DNA from 3 places in the Iodidimonas sp. SYSU 1G8 genome. Region 2 is predicted to be linked to each of the others. Evidence: riboswitches for the same ligand, from Rfam matches in the RefSeq annotation. Region 2 holds a riboswitch; each other region holds the start of a gene.
The links. Region 2 has a riboswitch for cobalamin ahead of WJU17_RS00455 (hypothetical protein). Riboswitches for the same ligand answer to the same signal wherever they lie in the genome.
Positions count from the first base shown of each region.

Region 1: another riboswitch for cobalamin. It lies ahead of WJU17_RS14835 (TonB-dependent receptor); the one in region 2 lies ahead of WJU17_RS00455 (hypothetical protein).
Region 3: another riboswitch for cobalamin. It lies ahead of WJU17_RS01060 (ribonucleoside-diphosphate reductase subunit alpha); the one in region 2 lies ahead of WJU17_RS00455 (hypothetical protein).

Region 1 is NZ_JBBYXJ010000002.1:803,323-808,442, forward strand. Features, by position in the region: gene WJU17_RS14830 (DHA2 family efflux MFS transporter permease subunit) at 1-997, shown strand, start outside; cobalamin riboswitch at 1,055-1,254, shown strand; gene WJU17_RS14835 (TonB-dependent receptor) at 1,434-3,401, shown strand; gene WJU17_RS14840 (ABC transporter substrate-binding protein) at 3,406-4,257, shown strand; gene WJU17_RS14845 (iron ABC transporter permease) at 4,254-5,120, shown strand, end outside.
Region 2 is NZ_JBBYXJ010000001.1:88,232-93,351, forward strand. Features, by position in the region: gene cbiB (adenosylcobinamide-phosphate synthase CbiB) at 1-61, shown strand, start outside; gene cobU (bifunctional adenosylcobinamide kinase/adenosylcobinamide-phosphate guanylyltransferase) at 45-554, opposite strand; gene cobS (adenosylcobinamide-GDP ribazoletransferase) at 551-1,312, opposite strand; gene cobT (nicotinate-nucleotide--dimethylbenzimidazole phosphoribosyltransferase) at 1,302-2,330, opposite strand; gene WJU17_RS00455 (hypothetical protein) at 2,327-2,887, opposite strand; cobalamin riboswitch at 2,993-3,204, opposite strand; gene cysD (sulfate adenylyltransferase subunit CysD) at 3,331-4,251, opposite strand; gene WJU17_RS00465 (P-II family nitrogen regulator) at 4,298-4,648, opposite strand; gene WJU17_RS00470 (DUF2309 domain-containing protein) at 4,651-5,120, opposite strand, start outside.
Region 3 is NZ_JBBYXJ010000001.1:217,035-222,154, reverse strand. Features, by position in the region: gene WJU17_RS01070 (lipid-binding SYLF domain-containing protein) at 1-620, shown strand, start outside; gene WJU17_RS01065 (PLP-dependent transferase) at 617-1,918, opposite strand; cobalamin riboswitch at 2,162-2,372, shown strand; gene WJU17_RS01060 (ribonucleoside-diphosphate reductase subunit alpha) at 2,464-4,419, shown strand; gene WJU17_RS01055 (ribonucleotide-diphosphate reductase subunit beta) at 4,410-5,120, shown strand, end outside.

The sequences.
Region 1 (5,120 bases), on a different contig from region 2:
CGCCATGCTGGCATTTTTCGCTCTGCCGCGTCAGCGACCCGACTGGAAGCATGCGGCCGTGATCGACTGGCCGGCGCTGCTGCTGATGGCGTCGGCGCTGGCCGCGCTGGAGATCGGGCTCAAGGAGGCGCCGCAACGAGGGTGGGTCTCGACCGTGGTCGTCGGATTGCTGATCCTGAGTGTCGTGGCCTCCATCACCTTCGTGCGCCGGACACTGAAGCGATACTGGCCAATCGTCGATCTCAGGACATTCCATGACCGCCTCTTCAGCGTGGGATGCGTGTTGAGTTTCGTGCTCGGCGTGGGCCTTTACGGCTCGGTTTACCTCATGCCGGTGTTCCTGGGATTCGTCCGGGGCTACGGACCGCTGGAGATCGGCACGGTCATGCTGGTAACTGGCCTGGCCCAGCTGGCGACCGCGCCTCTCGTGGTCTGGCTCGAACGGCGGGTCGACGCGAGGCTGCTGACGGCCTGCGGCTTTACCCTGTTTGGCATCGGCATGGGCATGAGCGTCTTCCAGACTCCGCAGGCGGGCTTCGACGAGATGCTTTGGCCGCAGATCGTGCGTGGCAGCGCGATCATGCTCTGCCTCCTGCCGCCCACGCGTCTCGCGCTGGGTCACCTACCGCCCGAGCGCGTGGCGGACGCCAGCGGCCTGTTCAACCTGATGCGCAATCTGGGCGGGGCGATCGGTATTGCCCTCATCGACACGGTGATCTACGGCCGCGCGGCGCATCATGTCACCCAGCTGGCGGCGGATCTGATGGCTGGCAGCCGCGACGCGGCGCAGTTCGTCGGTTTGCCGCTCAAATTCTTCAAGGGCGTTCCGTTGAGCGGCCTGGACAGCGGCGCCATCGACTTCGCCCGTCCGCTGGTCGAGAAGGCCGGGCTGGTGATGGCGATCAACGAGGCGTGGGCCATGCTGAGTGCGATCACTGTTCTGGCCGTGCTCGCCCTGCTGGCGGTCGCTCCGCGCCGTCGGCGCCCGCGCGGCTGATCCGGAACCGCACGGGAGATACGCCTTTCTCGGCAATTGTAATCCGCCTGTAAGCGGCGTAGGTTCCGCCGCGATGGTGCCCGTGAGGGCTTCAAAGGGAACACGGAAAGGCTGAAGCAGGCCCAGGCCGTGGCTGTCCCCGCAACTGTAAGCGGCGAGTTTCGATGCGATTGACCACTGAGGCCTTGTGCCTTGGGAAGGTGCATCGAGGCGGCGACCCGCGAGCCAGGAGACCTGCCATCGCGTCGTCCTTCCAGCTACCGGGGTAGTGGGTGGTGCGGGTTTCCGCTGTGACGACACCGTAACTGGGTCGCACGCTGGTGGAAGCCGTACAATGGGACGTTGCCTGTCCTTCCTTTCAAGACAAACGACGCGAAACGCGTCCGGCTCGCCGTGCCCGTTCGACCTCCTGACCTTGTGGCTGTGGAGGAAACCGATGCCAATCAATAGAACAAGCCGGCGCAACCGGACATTCGTCAGCGCGGTCGCGCTTTTCGCGGTCGCGACTGGTCACGCCGTCGCCGCCGATGGCGTGCTGCCCGGCGATACCATCGTGGTGACCGGGGCCATGACGCCCGCGCCCGCCTCGGAGCTGGGCTATTCCCTGTCGGTGCTCACCGAGCAGGATATCGTGCAGCGCCAGAATCCGGTCGTCTCGGATCTGCTGCGCAGCGTGCCCAGCGTATCGGTCAGCCGCTCGGGCGGCCCGGGACAGCTCACCCAGATCCGCATGCGCGGCGCGGAAGGCAACCATACGCTGGTACTGATCGACGGCGTCGAGGCCAACGAGCTGAACTTCAACGGCGAATTCGACTATGCCTCGCTGCTGGCCGTGGGCGTCGAGCGAATCGAGGTGCTGCGCGGTGCCCAGAGCGCGCTCTATGGTTCAGATGCCTTGGGCGGCGTCATCAACATCATCACCAAGGGCGGCAAGCCGGGCTTCCAGGCGGAAGGCTCGGTCGAAGGCGGCTCGTTCGGGCAGCGCCAGGTGACGGCGCTGATGTCCGGCGGCGTCGAACGCTTCTATGGCGCGGTCTCTGCCGGCTATTTCGGTACTGACGGCATCAACTTGTCCCGCATGGGCACGGAAAAGGATGGATCGCGCGTCTTCACGGTCAGCGGCAAGGCGACAGCTCTGCTCAGTGACAGCTTCCGGCTGGATGGCACCGCGCGGCTGGTCGACAGCCACAGCGAGACCGACCGGCAGGATTTCGATTTTCCGTCGACGCCGACCAACGGCCTGATCATTGATTCCAGCGACGAGCAGGACAATCGCCAGTTCTATGGCCGGCTGGGCGGCGAACTCTCGCTGTTCGAGGGCACGTGGATTCACAAGGCGGCGGTTCTCTATGCCGACACCGAACGTGAATACATCAACGACAGCAGCGATCTCACGGGCAACAGCGGCTCGCGGCTGAAGTTCGAGTACCAGAACACGGTCAACTTCCAGACCCCGTCCTTTCTCGACGCGGACCACCATGTCACTGTCGCGTTCGAGCGCGAGGAGCAGGATTTCCAGAACTACGGCGCCGTCCCGGACGCGCTGGAGAACCAGAAGCGTTCCGACAGCCAGAACAGCTTCATCGGCGAGTACCGCGTCGGCTTTGCCGAACAGGTGTTCCTGTCCGCCGGCGTGCGTCATGACGACAACGAACTGTTCGCCGACGCCACCACCTACCGCCTCGCGGCGTCCTGGCGGATTCCTGGCAGCGGTACACGCCTGCACGGCAGCCACGGCACGGCGATCACCAATCCCGGCTTCTTCGAACTGTTCGGTTACTTCCCGGATTTCTTCGTCGGCAACCCCGGCCTGAGCCCGGAACGCTCGAGCAGCTTCGACGTCGGTGTCGAGCAGAAGTTCTGGGGTGACCGGATCACCGTCGACGTGACCTATTTCGACGCCAATCTGCACGACGAGATCGTCACGGTATTCGACTCCAATACCTTCCTGACCTCGGTGGAGAATCTGGTCGGCAAAAGCCGCCGCAAGGGTCTCGAGCTGATGCTTTCGGCCAATCTGACGGACGAGCTGTCCATCGGCGGCAGCTATACCTACACCAGCTCCAGGCAGCCGGCCGGCGGTCGTGAAGTGCGCCGTCCCAAGCATCTGGGCAATATCAACGTGAACTACGCGTTCGCGTCCGGTCGCGGCAACGTCAATCTCGACCTGTCGTATAATGGCAAGCAACTCGACAATGAATTCGTCGATACGACGCCTGAATTCATGGTGACGCTCGACGATTACCTGTTGGTGACCCTGGCGGCGAGCTATCGCCTGACCGAAGCCGTCGAAATCTACGGCCGGGTCGAGAATATGATCGACCAGGATTACGAGGAAGTGTTCTCCTACCGCTCCCCGGGCATTGGCGCGTTCGCCGGCCTGCGGGTGAAACTGGGAGAGTAAAGGAATGAAGGCGGCGGGTTGGCATGGCGTTTTGTTCTGCCTGCTCGCCGCCTGTTTCTGCCTGCCCGCCGAGGCGGCGCCCCGGCGCATCGTCTCCATGGGTCTGTGCACCGACCAGCTCGTGATGATGCTGGCCGATGAAGACACCATCCAGTCGGTCCACTGGGTCACGCAGGAAGCGGATGACTCCGCCATGGCCGGACGGGCCGCCCGCTACACAGCCAATCATGGCCTGGCCGAGGAGGTGCTGCGCATGCGGCCGGACCTCGTCTTCGCCGATGGTACCACATCGCCCCTCGCCACCGCCCTGCTGCGGCGCCAGGGCATTCCCATCGTCACCGTGCCCGTCGCCGATACGTTCGAGGGGACACGACGTAACATCCGGCAGGTGGCGGCCGCGCTGGGACGGCCCGCGAAGGGCGAGGCGATGGTCGCCGACTTCGACGCCGCGCTGGTTCGCACGAAGGGCGCCTTGGCCGGCGAAAACAGGCGCGCCCTGGTCTATGGCGCGAACGGCTTCTCCGCCGGCGTGCCCAGCCTGTTCAACGACGTCCTGACCCATCTCGGCTTGACGAATATCGCGGCCAGGCCGGGCATGGCCGGCTGGGTCAGCATGTCGGTCGAGGATGTGCTGCGGGCCGATCCGGATCTGCTGATCCTGGGCGAATATCGTCCCGAAGCGCCCTCCCAGGCCAATCTGATGCTGGAGCATCCGGCGCTGCGGGCCTTGCGGCGTGACCGTCCCGTCGTCAGCGTGGCGACCAATCTCTGGAACTGCGGCACGCCCTTCGTGGCCCGCGCGGCCGCCGTTCTTGTCGAACAGGTGCGCGGCATCGACACGGTGGCGCGGCCATGACGGGGGCGCGCGTCATTCGGGGTCCGGTACTGTACGGGCTGCTGGGCGGCCTCGTCGTCGCGCTGTTCGTGCTCTCCATCATGATCGGGCGCGGCGGCGCGTGGCTTCCCGCGGGAAGCGGCCTCGATCCCGCGGTCGCCGATATCATCCTCTACGAGGTGAGGCTGCCGCGCGCCTTGCTCGGCGTGCTCGCCGGCGCGTCGCTGGGGCTTTGCGGGGCCGCGTTGCAGGGGTTGCTGCGCAACCCGTTGGCCGAACCCGGGCTGGTCGGCGCCTCGAGCGGCGCGGCGCTCGGGGCGGTGATCGTGTTCTATTTCGGCCTGTTCGGCGGCGTGCTCGCCGTGCCGCTCGGCGGGTTCATCGGCGCGCTGGGCGCCCTGCTGCTGCTGTACCTGCTGGCCGGCCGGGCGCCCGAGGCCATGACCCTCATCCTGGCGGGCGTTGCCATCAACGCCTTTGCCGGCGCGCTGACCTCGCTGGCCCTCAATCTCGCCCCCAGTCCTTGGGCGGCGCTGGAGATCGTCTTCTGGATGCTGGGCTCCATCGCCGATCGGGGCATGGAACATGTGATGTTCGCCGCGCCCTTCGCGCTGGCGGGCATGGCACTGGTGACGACGGCGGGCGGCGCGCTCGATGCGCTGAGCCTGGGACAGGACACGGCGCGCAGCCTTGGGTTCAGCCCGCGCAATACCACCATACGGGTGATCCTCGGGACAGGACTTGCCGTGGGCGCGGTGGTTTCCGTCACCGGCATGATCGGTTTCGTCGGGTTGGTGGTCCCGCATCTGCTGCGGCCGTGGGTCGGGCACCACCCGAGCCGGCTGCTGCTGCCGAGCGCCTTGGCGGGCGCGGCGGTGCTGCTG
Region 2 (5,120 bases):
CAGGGTGTTCGTGTTGCTCTTCGTCCTGGTCGCGGCGGCGGCGCTTATCCTTTCAGTCTGAGCGGCAGGCCGGCGGCGATGAATTCGACGGTGCTCACCCTGGCGGCGACCGCCTGATTGAGGCGGCCCTGCGCGTCGCGGAAGGCCCGGCCCAGCGGCGTCTCGGGCACAAGTCCCAGGCCGACCTCGTTGGAGACCAGAATGACGCGGCCTGGACAGTCGGCGAGCGCCTGGACGAGGCGCCGGGTTTCCGCCTCGATATCCCGTCCGGCTTCCATGAGGTTGGAAAGCCACAGCGTCAGACAATCCACCAGCAAGGCCCGCTCTGGGCGTGTCTCGCGCCGAAGGACCTGGGCCAGCTCCAGCGGTTCCTCCACCGTGCGCCAGTGGGGGCCGCGCTCGGCCCGGTGCCGGGCGATACGGTCCGTCATTTCGCCGTCCCGTGCTTCGGCGGTCGCGAGGTAGATCGGCGACGGCATGGCGTCGGCCAGGGCCAGTGCCCGGCGCGTCTTGCCGGAACGGGCGCCGCCGAGGATGAGGAAACTGTCCGTCATAGCGTCACCCAGAGGCTCGAGGCGACGACCAGGCAGGCGATTTCGGCGGCTTGCGCCGCCGCGCCGAGCGCATCGCCCGTGTACCCGCCCAGATGCCGGCGGGACAGCAGCATCACGGCAAGGCTGGCCACCAGCGCCGCGATGACCAGGATGAGACCGCTGGCGCCCAGGGCGGCGAGAGTGATGAGCGTCGTCGCGGCCCAGCCCGCGATGAGCGACGGCAGCGGCGGCGCTCCGGCGCTCCGGGCCAGGCCATCCTCGCGGGCGGCGGGCAGGACGGCGAGCAGCAGCAGCGCCCCACCGCGCGCCAGCGCGCCGGCGGCGATCCAGACCGCGAGGACCATGGGCGGCGCCATGGCCGCGAGCGCTGCGGCACGCAGCCCCAATGAGAGGATGAGGGCGGCGCCTCCATAGGTGCCGATCCTGCTGTCGCGCATGATCTCCAGCTTGCGCTCACGGGTGCGCCCGCCGCCGATGCCATCGCAGAAATCCGCCAGACCGTCCTCGTGGAAGCAGCCGGTCGCCAGCAGAGTCGCCGCCAGCCCGAGCAGAACCGCGACCAGCAACGACAGGCCAGCCCACTGCGCGATCAGGGCGGTGACTCCGCCAATGCCGCCGATCACCGCGCCGACCACAGGATAGGCCCAGACGGCGCGGGCGGTCAGGCCCTCATCATGGCCCGGGACGGGCCAGGCGGGCAGTCGCGTCAGCAGCATGATGGCCGCCGCCAGCTCGTCGCGGCGACGGCTAATCCACATGGCCGTCTTCGCTGCTGACACCGGCTTCCGCGAAGGTCGCCATGCCGTTGTGCGTGGCGACCGCGCCGCGCAGCACCGAGACGGCCAGCAGGGCGCCCGTTCCTTCGCCAAGACGCATGCGCAGGGACAGCAGCGGCGTCAGCCCGAAAGCGGCAAGCAGTTTCCGGTGGCCCGGTTCCGCCGACACATGTCCCGCGATGCAATGGGCGAGGATATCGGGCGAGTGCGCGGCCAGTGGCGCGAGCGCGGCGCAGACGACGAATCCGTCGAGCAGCACGGGTACGCGGCGCAGCCGCGCGGCCACGATGGCGCCCGCGATAGCGCATAGTTCACGCCCGCCCAGGCTCGCGAGGGTCTGGAACGGATCTCGCGCCGCCGTGCCGTGTCGCGCCAGCGCGCGATCGACGATCGCGGCCTTGTGGGCGACGCCCTTGCCCGTCATGCCGGTGCCGGGACCCGCCCAGTCCGCGCCTGCGCCGCCGTAGCTGGCCGCGCACAGGGCCGCCGCCACCGTGGTGTTGCCGATGCCCATTTCGCCGAGCACGAGAATATCCGTGCCTTCATCCACGGCGGCCGCGCCGCTGTTCAGGGCGGCCAGAACCTCGTCATCCGAGAGCGCCGGCATTTCCGAGATATCGCCCGTCGGCCTGTCGAGCTCCAACGCCACGACCGAAAGGTCGGCGCCGACCGTGCCGGCCAGCGCGTTGACCGCCGCGCCGCCCGACCTGAAATTGGCGACCATCTGGGCGGTCACCGCGGCGGGAAAGGGCGAGATGCCCTGCGCCGTCACGCCGTGATTGCCGGCGAAGACAATGGCCTGAACCCGGTCGGCGCGCGGCGTTCCCTGCCAGCCCGCCATGAACAGGGCCAGTCCCTCGAGGCGCCCCAGCGCGCCGGGCGGTTTGGTCAGCTGACCCTGCCGCCCGGCGGCTCTCTCGATGGACGCCGGATCCGCCCCGGGCAGCTGGCGCAACAGGTGCGCCAGCGTTTCCGGTGTCTCGAACAGGCGGTTGCTCACGCCCGCGCCGTTCCCGTCAGGGCGTGCCGGGCGCGCGGCGCGATGCCCAACCGTTGTCCGGCATACTGCAGGCCGAGGAGGAGCAGCAGTGATCCCGCGTTGATGGCCACCATGTTGGCGATGATCCGGCCGTTGAACGCGCCATGCGGCGAGAGCATGGCGGCGGTCACCGACATCGTCGCCTGCCAGACGAGGCAGGCCGCGGTGAATGTCAGGAGGACGCGCAGCAGGGGCGATTTGCCGGCGGCGTATCGCGCCGTCTCGAACGCGGCCCAGACCGCGAGCATGCAGCCGATACCCATGGCCACGCCCCACGCGATAGTACTGAACTTCAGGGAATAGCCCAGGAAGCCGAAGCCGGTGGCCTGATTGGCCAGAAAGACGGCGCCCGCGAGCAGGAACGCATCGGTTCGGTTCATGTTGAGCCCCGCCAGCGTCACGAGCGCCACGAAGGGCGCCACGCAGGAGAAGGGAAGGCTGAGAAGGACACTGGCGGTGTTGAGCAGAGCAAGCCAGGCCCACCGCCTGGCATCGTCATTGTCATGAAGGTAGTTCATTGTTCTCTCCGGTTGCGGCGGACTGCCGGCCGGAAAGGATGCCAGGACTGGACGGCACGGCAGGCGCCGGCCACCAGAACGCAACCCACCGGGACACCCCGCCCGTAGACGTTCATGGATACCGGCAGGTCTCCTGGCTCGCGGGTCGCCGCCATCCCGTCCGCCTTCCCGGCTCGCGCCAGTGGCATGGATCGACAGGATGGCTCGCCGCTTACAGTTGCGGGGGCAGCCCCGGCTTTGCCTCGTCACCAAGGCGCACCGGGTTCCCTCTTAGCTCCGGCCATGGCGACCGGAGAACCGAACCCGCGCCTATGTTGCAGGACCGGCGGCGCCGGTCAAACTCTTCCTGCGCGCGACGGTGATGCGCGGGCCCCTCGCTCGGCATCGAGACCCGGACCGACCACACAGCCGAGCTGGCGGATGGGAGGCCGCTCCGTCACCACTCAGAAGTACCCGACCTGCTTCTTCTTCTCCATCGACGCCGCCTCGTCATGATCGACGGCGCGGCCTTGGCGCTCGGAGGTTTTCGCGAGCAGCATCTCCTGGATGACCTGGGTAAGGTTCTGTGCGGCGCTTTCGGTCGCACCTGTCAGCGGATAGCACCCGAGTGTACGGAACCGGACGCGGCGCTGCGTGATCACGTCCTCGGGGCCAAGGCGCATGCGATGGTCGTCGACAACCAGCAACAGGCCATCACGCTCGATCGTCGGACGTTCCTCCGCGAGATAGAGGGGAACGATCGGGATCTTTTCGCGCAGGATGTATTGCCAGATGTCCAGCTCCGTCCAGTTGGAGATTGGAAAGACCCGGATGGTTTCGCCTTTGGCTTTTCGCGTGTTGTAGAGCGCCCAGAGTTCGGGCCGCTGGTTTTTCGGATCCCAGCCATGGCTTGCCGAGCGGAACGAAAAGATGCGTTCCTTGGCACGTGCCTTTTCCTCGTCCCGACGGGCGCCGCCAAAGGCCACGTCAAAGCCATGCCGGTCGAGCGCGGCCTTGAGCGGATCGATCAACATCATCTGGGCGTAGATACCGGTGGGCGTGTCGAACGGGTTGATGCCAAGCCGCTCGGCGTCCTCGTTACGCTCGACCAGAAGTTGAAGTCCATATCGTTCCGCCATTCCGTCGCGGTGGGTCAGCAGGTCGCGGAAATCCCATCCGGACTCGATGTGCAGAAAGGGAAATGGCGGCGGTGAGGGAAAGAAGGCCTTCACCGCGAGGTGAAGCATCACCGAGCTGTCCTTGCCGACGGAATACAGGAAGACGGGGTTTTCGGCCCCGGCCGCTACTTCGCGCATGATGTGGATGGACTCGGCTTCGAGCCGGTCAAGATGCGTCAGGGTCATTACCGCACTCTCACGTTGCACGCATGGCGATGGTGACAATGAAACCGCCCGTCGTGGTTCATCGCGCTCACGCCGGTGACTTCGCGAAGTAGTCGGAGCGCATGACCTCCACATCGGACAGAAATGTCACGCCCGGACGCTTCTCGAACAGGCGCGCGAGACCTCGCGCGACCTCGGAGATGATCTTTTCCTCCGCGACCCCGACGAACATGACGAGCCCGCTTTGATCATTGAAGATCGTTTTGCCCTGATGAAAGCCGCTGTGGCCCATACCGGCGACGTCGCGGATCATGCTCCACCCGCCGACACCAGCGGTCTTGAGCAGATCTTCAACGAGGAGGCGGTCTTCGGCGAGGAGCACGATTTCGATCTTCTTGAGCCGGTGCAGCCTGAGCTCACCGAAAGTGGCGTCGGTCATGGTCAAATCTCCAGTTCATGGATTGTGGGAGCGACGGAGAGCTCCGCGTCCCGTTCATCATCGGGCAGCCAGCGAAGCGCCTTGCCGGTGTGCGGGTCCATGACCACCAGCGTGACCCAGCCATTGCCGAATAGCCGGTCCAGAATGTCATTCGATTTCACCACGCGCTCGACCCGGTCGACGGGAGCGAGAACGACTGTGAGCAGCCGCTGGGGAACGTGAAAGGGCGTCCCGTTATCGGTGAACAGCGACTGTTTCGGCAGACCGATCCTCAGATCGCCTCCGTTGCCCTGCAGGACACCGATGCCGCCGACCACATTCTGGGTGACCTTGTCGCCCGAACCGTAGCGGTCGTTGTCCACGGTCGAGAACAGGTACTGGCAGTTGATCCACTGGGCGACCACCATGGGCGCGGTCAGGATCGTGGTCAGCGCCGTTCCGTCTGGATCCTTCTTCCAGTCATAGCTGTGCA
Region 3 (5,120 bases), 130 kb from region 2:
CGGCGTCCGAAGCCGACGCGCATGAACTGGTATCCGCCGCGCGCTTCGCCTTTGACGACCTGACCGACCGGGGCTCGCACGCGACTTTGCGCGCCCTGCTCAAGGACGCCAAGGGCGTGATGATCTTTCCGTCCGTGATCAAGGGCGCGATCGGCATCGGCGGCGAAGGCGGCAGCGGCGTATTGCTGGTGCGCGGAGAAGATGGGGTCTGGAGCTATCCGGGCTTCTACCATCTCAGCTCGATCAGCATCGGCCTCCAGCTCGGCGGCCAGGAAAACCGTTTTCTCCTGATCCTGATGACCGACAACGCCGTGCGTCGGGTCATGAGCGGCGACGTACAGATCGGCGCCGATCTGAGCGCGGTCGCCGTCGAATCCGGCGTCGACAAGGCGACCGGCACAACGACCGGCCGCCGCGACATCTACTATCACGCCGAAACCCAGGGCGGCCTGTTCGCCGGGGTCAGCCTGGAAGGCACCAAGATCAAGTCCCGCAACAAGATGGCGGCCAAGTATTACGGCGGCAGCGTCACCTCGCGCGACATCCTAATCGAGCGCCGTGTCTCGAACCCGCAGGCCGAGGAGCTCCGGACCCTCGTCTCCTCGCAGTCGGGCCTCTAGCCGCCCGACGCGGCCAGGGCCTGCTCCAGGTCGGCGAGAATATCGTCGATATGTTCCAGGCCGATGGACAGGCGCACATAGCCATCGGTCACACCCGTGGCCAGCTGTTCCTCCGGGGATAGCTGGCTGTGGGTCGTGCTGGCCGGATGAATGGCCAGGCTGCGCGCATCGCCGATGTTGGCGACGTGGTAGAACATCTTCAGTGCATCGATGAAACGGCGGCCCGCATCGACGCCTCCCGCCAGTTCGAAGCCGATCAGCCCACCATAGCCCTGTTTCAGGTAGGCGTCCGCCCGGCGGCGCGCCTCGCCCTTCTGCTGGCTCGGATGGATGACGCGGGTGACGTCGCCGCGGGCGGCGAGCCACGCCGCGACCTTGTTGGCATTGGCGCAGTGCCGCTCCATCCGCAGCGGCAGCGTCTCCAGCCCCTGCGCGATCATGAACGCATTCATCGGGCTCAGTGCGGGGCCAAGGTCACGCAGCAGCACTGTCCGCGCGCGCATGATGTAGGCGATGGGTCCCAGCGGCCGGACCGCGTCGGTCCAGACCGCGCCATGATAGCTCGGATCGGGCTGGGTGAGATTGGGCTGACGGTCGGAATGCGCCTCCCAGTCGAAGCGTCCGCTGTCGATGATCATGCCGCCGATCGAAGTGCCGTGACCGCCGATATATTTGGTCAGGGAGTACACGATGATGGCCGCGCCATGGTCAAACGGCCGGCACAGCAGCGGCGCGGCCGTGTTGTCCATGATCAGCGGGATCCCTGCCTCGCGTCCGATGGCCGCCACTTCCGAAATGGGGAAGACCTGCAACTTGGGATTCGGCAACGTCTCGGCGTAATAGGCCCGGGTGCGCGCATCGGTTGCCCGGCGGAAATTCTCCGGGTCGGAGGGATCGACGAAGCGGACCTCGATGCCTTGGGCGCGCAACGTATTGGCGAACAGATTCCAGGTCCCGCCATAGAGATCGGTCGAGCTCACCACATTGTCGCCCGCCGATGCCAGGTTCTGAAGCGACAGCGCCGACGCAGCCTGTCCCGAAGCGACCGCGAGCGCGGCCGCGCCGCCCTCCAAGGCCGCCATCCGGTCTTCCAGCACCCCGGTCGTCGGGTTCATGATCCGGGTATAGACATTTCCCAACTCCTCCAGCGCGAACAGACGGCGCGCATGGTCCGCGTCGCGGAACTGGTAGGACGTGGTTTGATAGATCGGCACGGCCACCGCGCCGGTCGTGGAATCGGCGCGATAGCCTGCGTGGAGCACCAGTGTTTCAGGGTTCGGGCTCTTTGTTCCACTCATGTGAGGCTCCTTGGACGATGCCAGTATGGTTGGCGAGCATGCCCGGCAGCCATGCCGGATGCAACGCCCCCACCTCATGCCGCCGCCAAAACTCCCCCATGCGGGCAGCATAATACCCCTCGTGACCGGAGACAATTCGGGCTCCAGCGCCAAGGTCCGCGGCTTCGCTTGGGGTTGCCGATGTCAACCTGATTATCACGAAATCGCGATCATCAATGCGCTTGACGATACCCCCTGCCGAGCACAAGATGTTGCGTCCACGGTGCCTCGAACAGTCATATTTGGGGTAAAAGGGAAGCCGGGAAGCAGGCAAAAACCCTGCGAATCCGGGGCTGCCCCCGCAACTGTAGGCGGCGAGCAACTGTCGTTCGCGTCACTGGCGGCAACGCCGGGAAGGCCAGGCAGAAGCGGTGACCCGCAAGCCAGGAAACCTGCCGTGGAAGTTGGAAACGTCCCTGGGCGGAGGGCCTTGGGGGTGCATGCCGGAGTTTAGCGCCGGATAGCGTCCTTCGATTCCCCGCCACGAGAAGAGAAAGAAACGCTGTATGTCTTCGCTCGCTTACGACTTCGACCGTAACGGACATCTGGTGCCGCAACAGCAGCCCGCAGCGCGTCTTCCCATTCCACCATCGCAGCTTCCCTTCAAATTCTCGGCGGACGCGTCATCGGCCGAGCCGGCCAAGCGCGCGCCGCTGCCCATGCCGCTGGCGCCGAAGCCGACCCCGGCCGACCTCGTGCTCGATCGCGGCCGCGACGCCCTGCTGACGCCCTTCGGCAAGGCGACGCTCGAAGATCGGTACCTGCTGCCCGGCGAGTCCTACCAGGATATGTTCGCGCGCGTCGCCTGTGCCTATGCCGACGATGTGGAACACGCGCAGCGCATCTATGACGCGGTCTCGCGGCTGTGGTTCATGCCCGCGACGCCGATCCTGTCCAATGGCGGCACCACGCGCGGCCTGCCGATCTCATGCTTCCTCAACACGGTGCCCGATTCCCTCGACGGCATCGTCGACATCTGGAACGAGAATGTCGCGCTGGCGTCCAATGGCGGCGGCATCGGCACCTATTGGGGCAACGTGCGCTCCATCGGCGAGCCGGTGAAGGGCTGCGGCGAGACCTCGGGGATCGTGCCTTTCATCCATGTGATGGACAGCCTGACCCTGGCGATCAGCCAGGGTTCGCTGCGCCGTGGCTCGGCGGCCGTCTATCTGGACATTCACCATCCGGAAATCGAGGAGTTCCTCGAAATCCGCAAGGCGTCCGGCGATTTCAACCGCAAGGGCCTGAACCTGCACCACGGCATCAACGTCACCGATGCCTTCATGGAAGCGGTGCGCGACGGCGCCATGTTCCCTCTGGTCAGCCCGAAGACCGGCCAGACCATCCGCGAGGTCAACGCCCGCCAGCTCTGGCAGCGCATCCTGGAGACGCGCATCCAGACCGGTGAGCCCTACATCCTCAATATCGACGCGGTGAACCGGGCATTGCCCAAGCATCAGCGCGATCTCGGCCTGAAGGTGTCCACGTCCAATCTGTGCAGCGAGATCACCCTGCCGACCGGTGTCGACCACCATGGCGAGGAGCGCACGGCCGTGTGCTGCCTGTCGTCGCTGAACGTCGAGACCTGGGATCAGTGGAACAACGAGCCGGGCTTCATCGAGGATGTCATGCGCTTCCTCGACAACGTGATGACCCAGTTCATCGAAGAAGCGCCCGACAGCATGAAGCGCGCCCGCTATTCGGCGTTCCGCGAGCGGTCGGTCGGCCTGGGCGTCATGGGCTTCCACTCGTTCCTGCAGGCGCGCGGCATTCCCTTCGAGAGCGCCATGGCCAAGTCGTGGAACATGAAAATCTTCCGCAAGATCCGCCGCGAGGCCGACGCGGCCTCGGTCGCGCTGGCGGAAGAGCGCGGCCCCTGCCCCGATGCGCTGGAGCGCGGCATGAAGGCGCGCTTCAGCCACAAGCTGGCCATCGCCCCGACCGCCTCGATCAGCATCATCTGCGGCGGCACCAGCGCCTGCATCGAGCCGATCCCGGCCAACATCTATACCCACAAGACGCTGTCCGGCGCCTTCCCGGTCCGCAATCCGTATCTGCAGGACCTGCTCGCGCGCAAGGGCGAGGATACCGCGGAAACCTGGCAGTCCATCGTCGAGCATGAAGGTTCGGTGCAGCATCTGGCGTGCCTGGACGAAGACGAGAAGGCGGTATTCCGCACCGCGTTCGAGATCGACCAGCGCTGGCTGATCGACCTGGCGGCCGACCGGACGCCCTTCATCTGCCAGAGCCAGTCCCTGAACCTCTATCTGCCAGCGGACATCGACAAGTGGGACTTGCACATGCTGCACTGGACCGCTTGGGAAAAGGGCATCAAGAGCCTGTATTACTGCCGCTCGAAATCGATCAGCCGCGCCGCTTTCGCGGGCCAGCTCGAAAAGGCCGAGATGCACGTGGTCCAGGGTGAGCGCACGGATTACGAGGAGTGCCTCGCATGTCAGTGAGCGACCTGTCCCATGTCGACCCGCGCAGCCTGATCGGTACCGGCAAGGTCGGCCTGCTGACGGCCACCGGCACCTATGACGTCGATCGCTATCCATGGGCCTACGATTTCTGGAAACGCCAGCAGCAGACGCACTGGATGGGCGAAGAGGTGCCGCTTGGCGCGGACATCAAGGACTGGACCTCGGACCGTGTGACGCCGGCCGAGCGCGCCCTGCTGACCCAGATTTTCCGCTTCTTTACCCAGTCGGACGTGGAAGTGGGCGACAACTATCTGAAGCGCTACATCCCGATCTTCCAGCCGATCGAGGTGCAGATGATGATGGCCGCCTTCACCAACATGGAAACGGTGCATATCGACGCCTACGCCCTGCTGCTGAAGACGCTGGGCATGCCGAAGGCCGAATTCGAAGCGTTCCGCGACTATCGTGAAATGCGCGACAAGGCCGACTACATGCACACCTTCGGTGTCGGCACGGTGTCGGACGTGGCCCGTACGCTGGCCATGTTCGGCGCGTTCACCGAGGGCATGTCGCTGTTCGCCAGCTTCGCCATGCTGCTGAACTTCCCGCGCCACAACAAGATGAACGGCATGGGCCAGATCGTGTCATGGTCGGTGCGGGACGAGAGCCTGCACTGCGAGGGCATCATTCGGCTTTACCATCAGTGGAATCGCGAAACCGGCGCCGTGACCAAGGCCGTG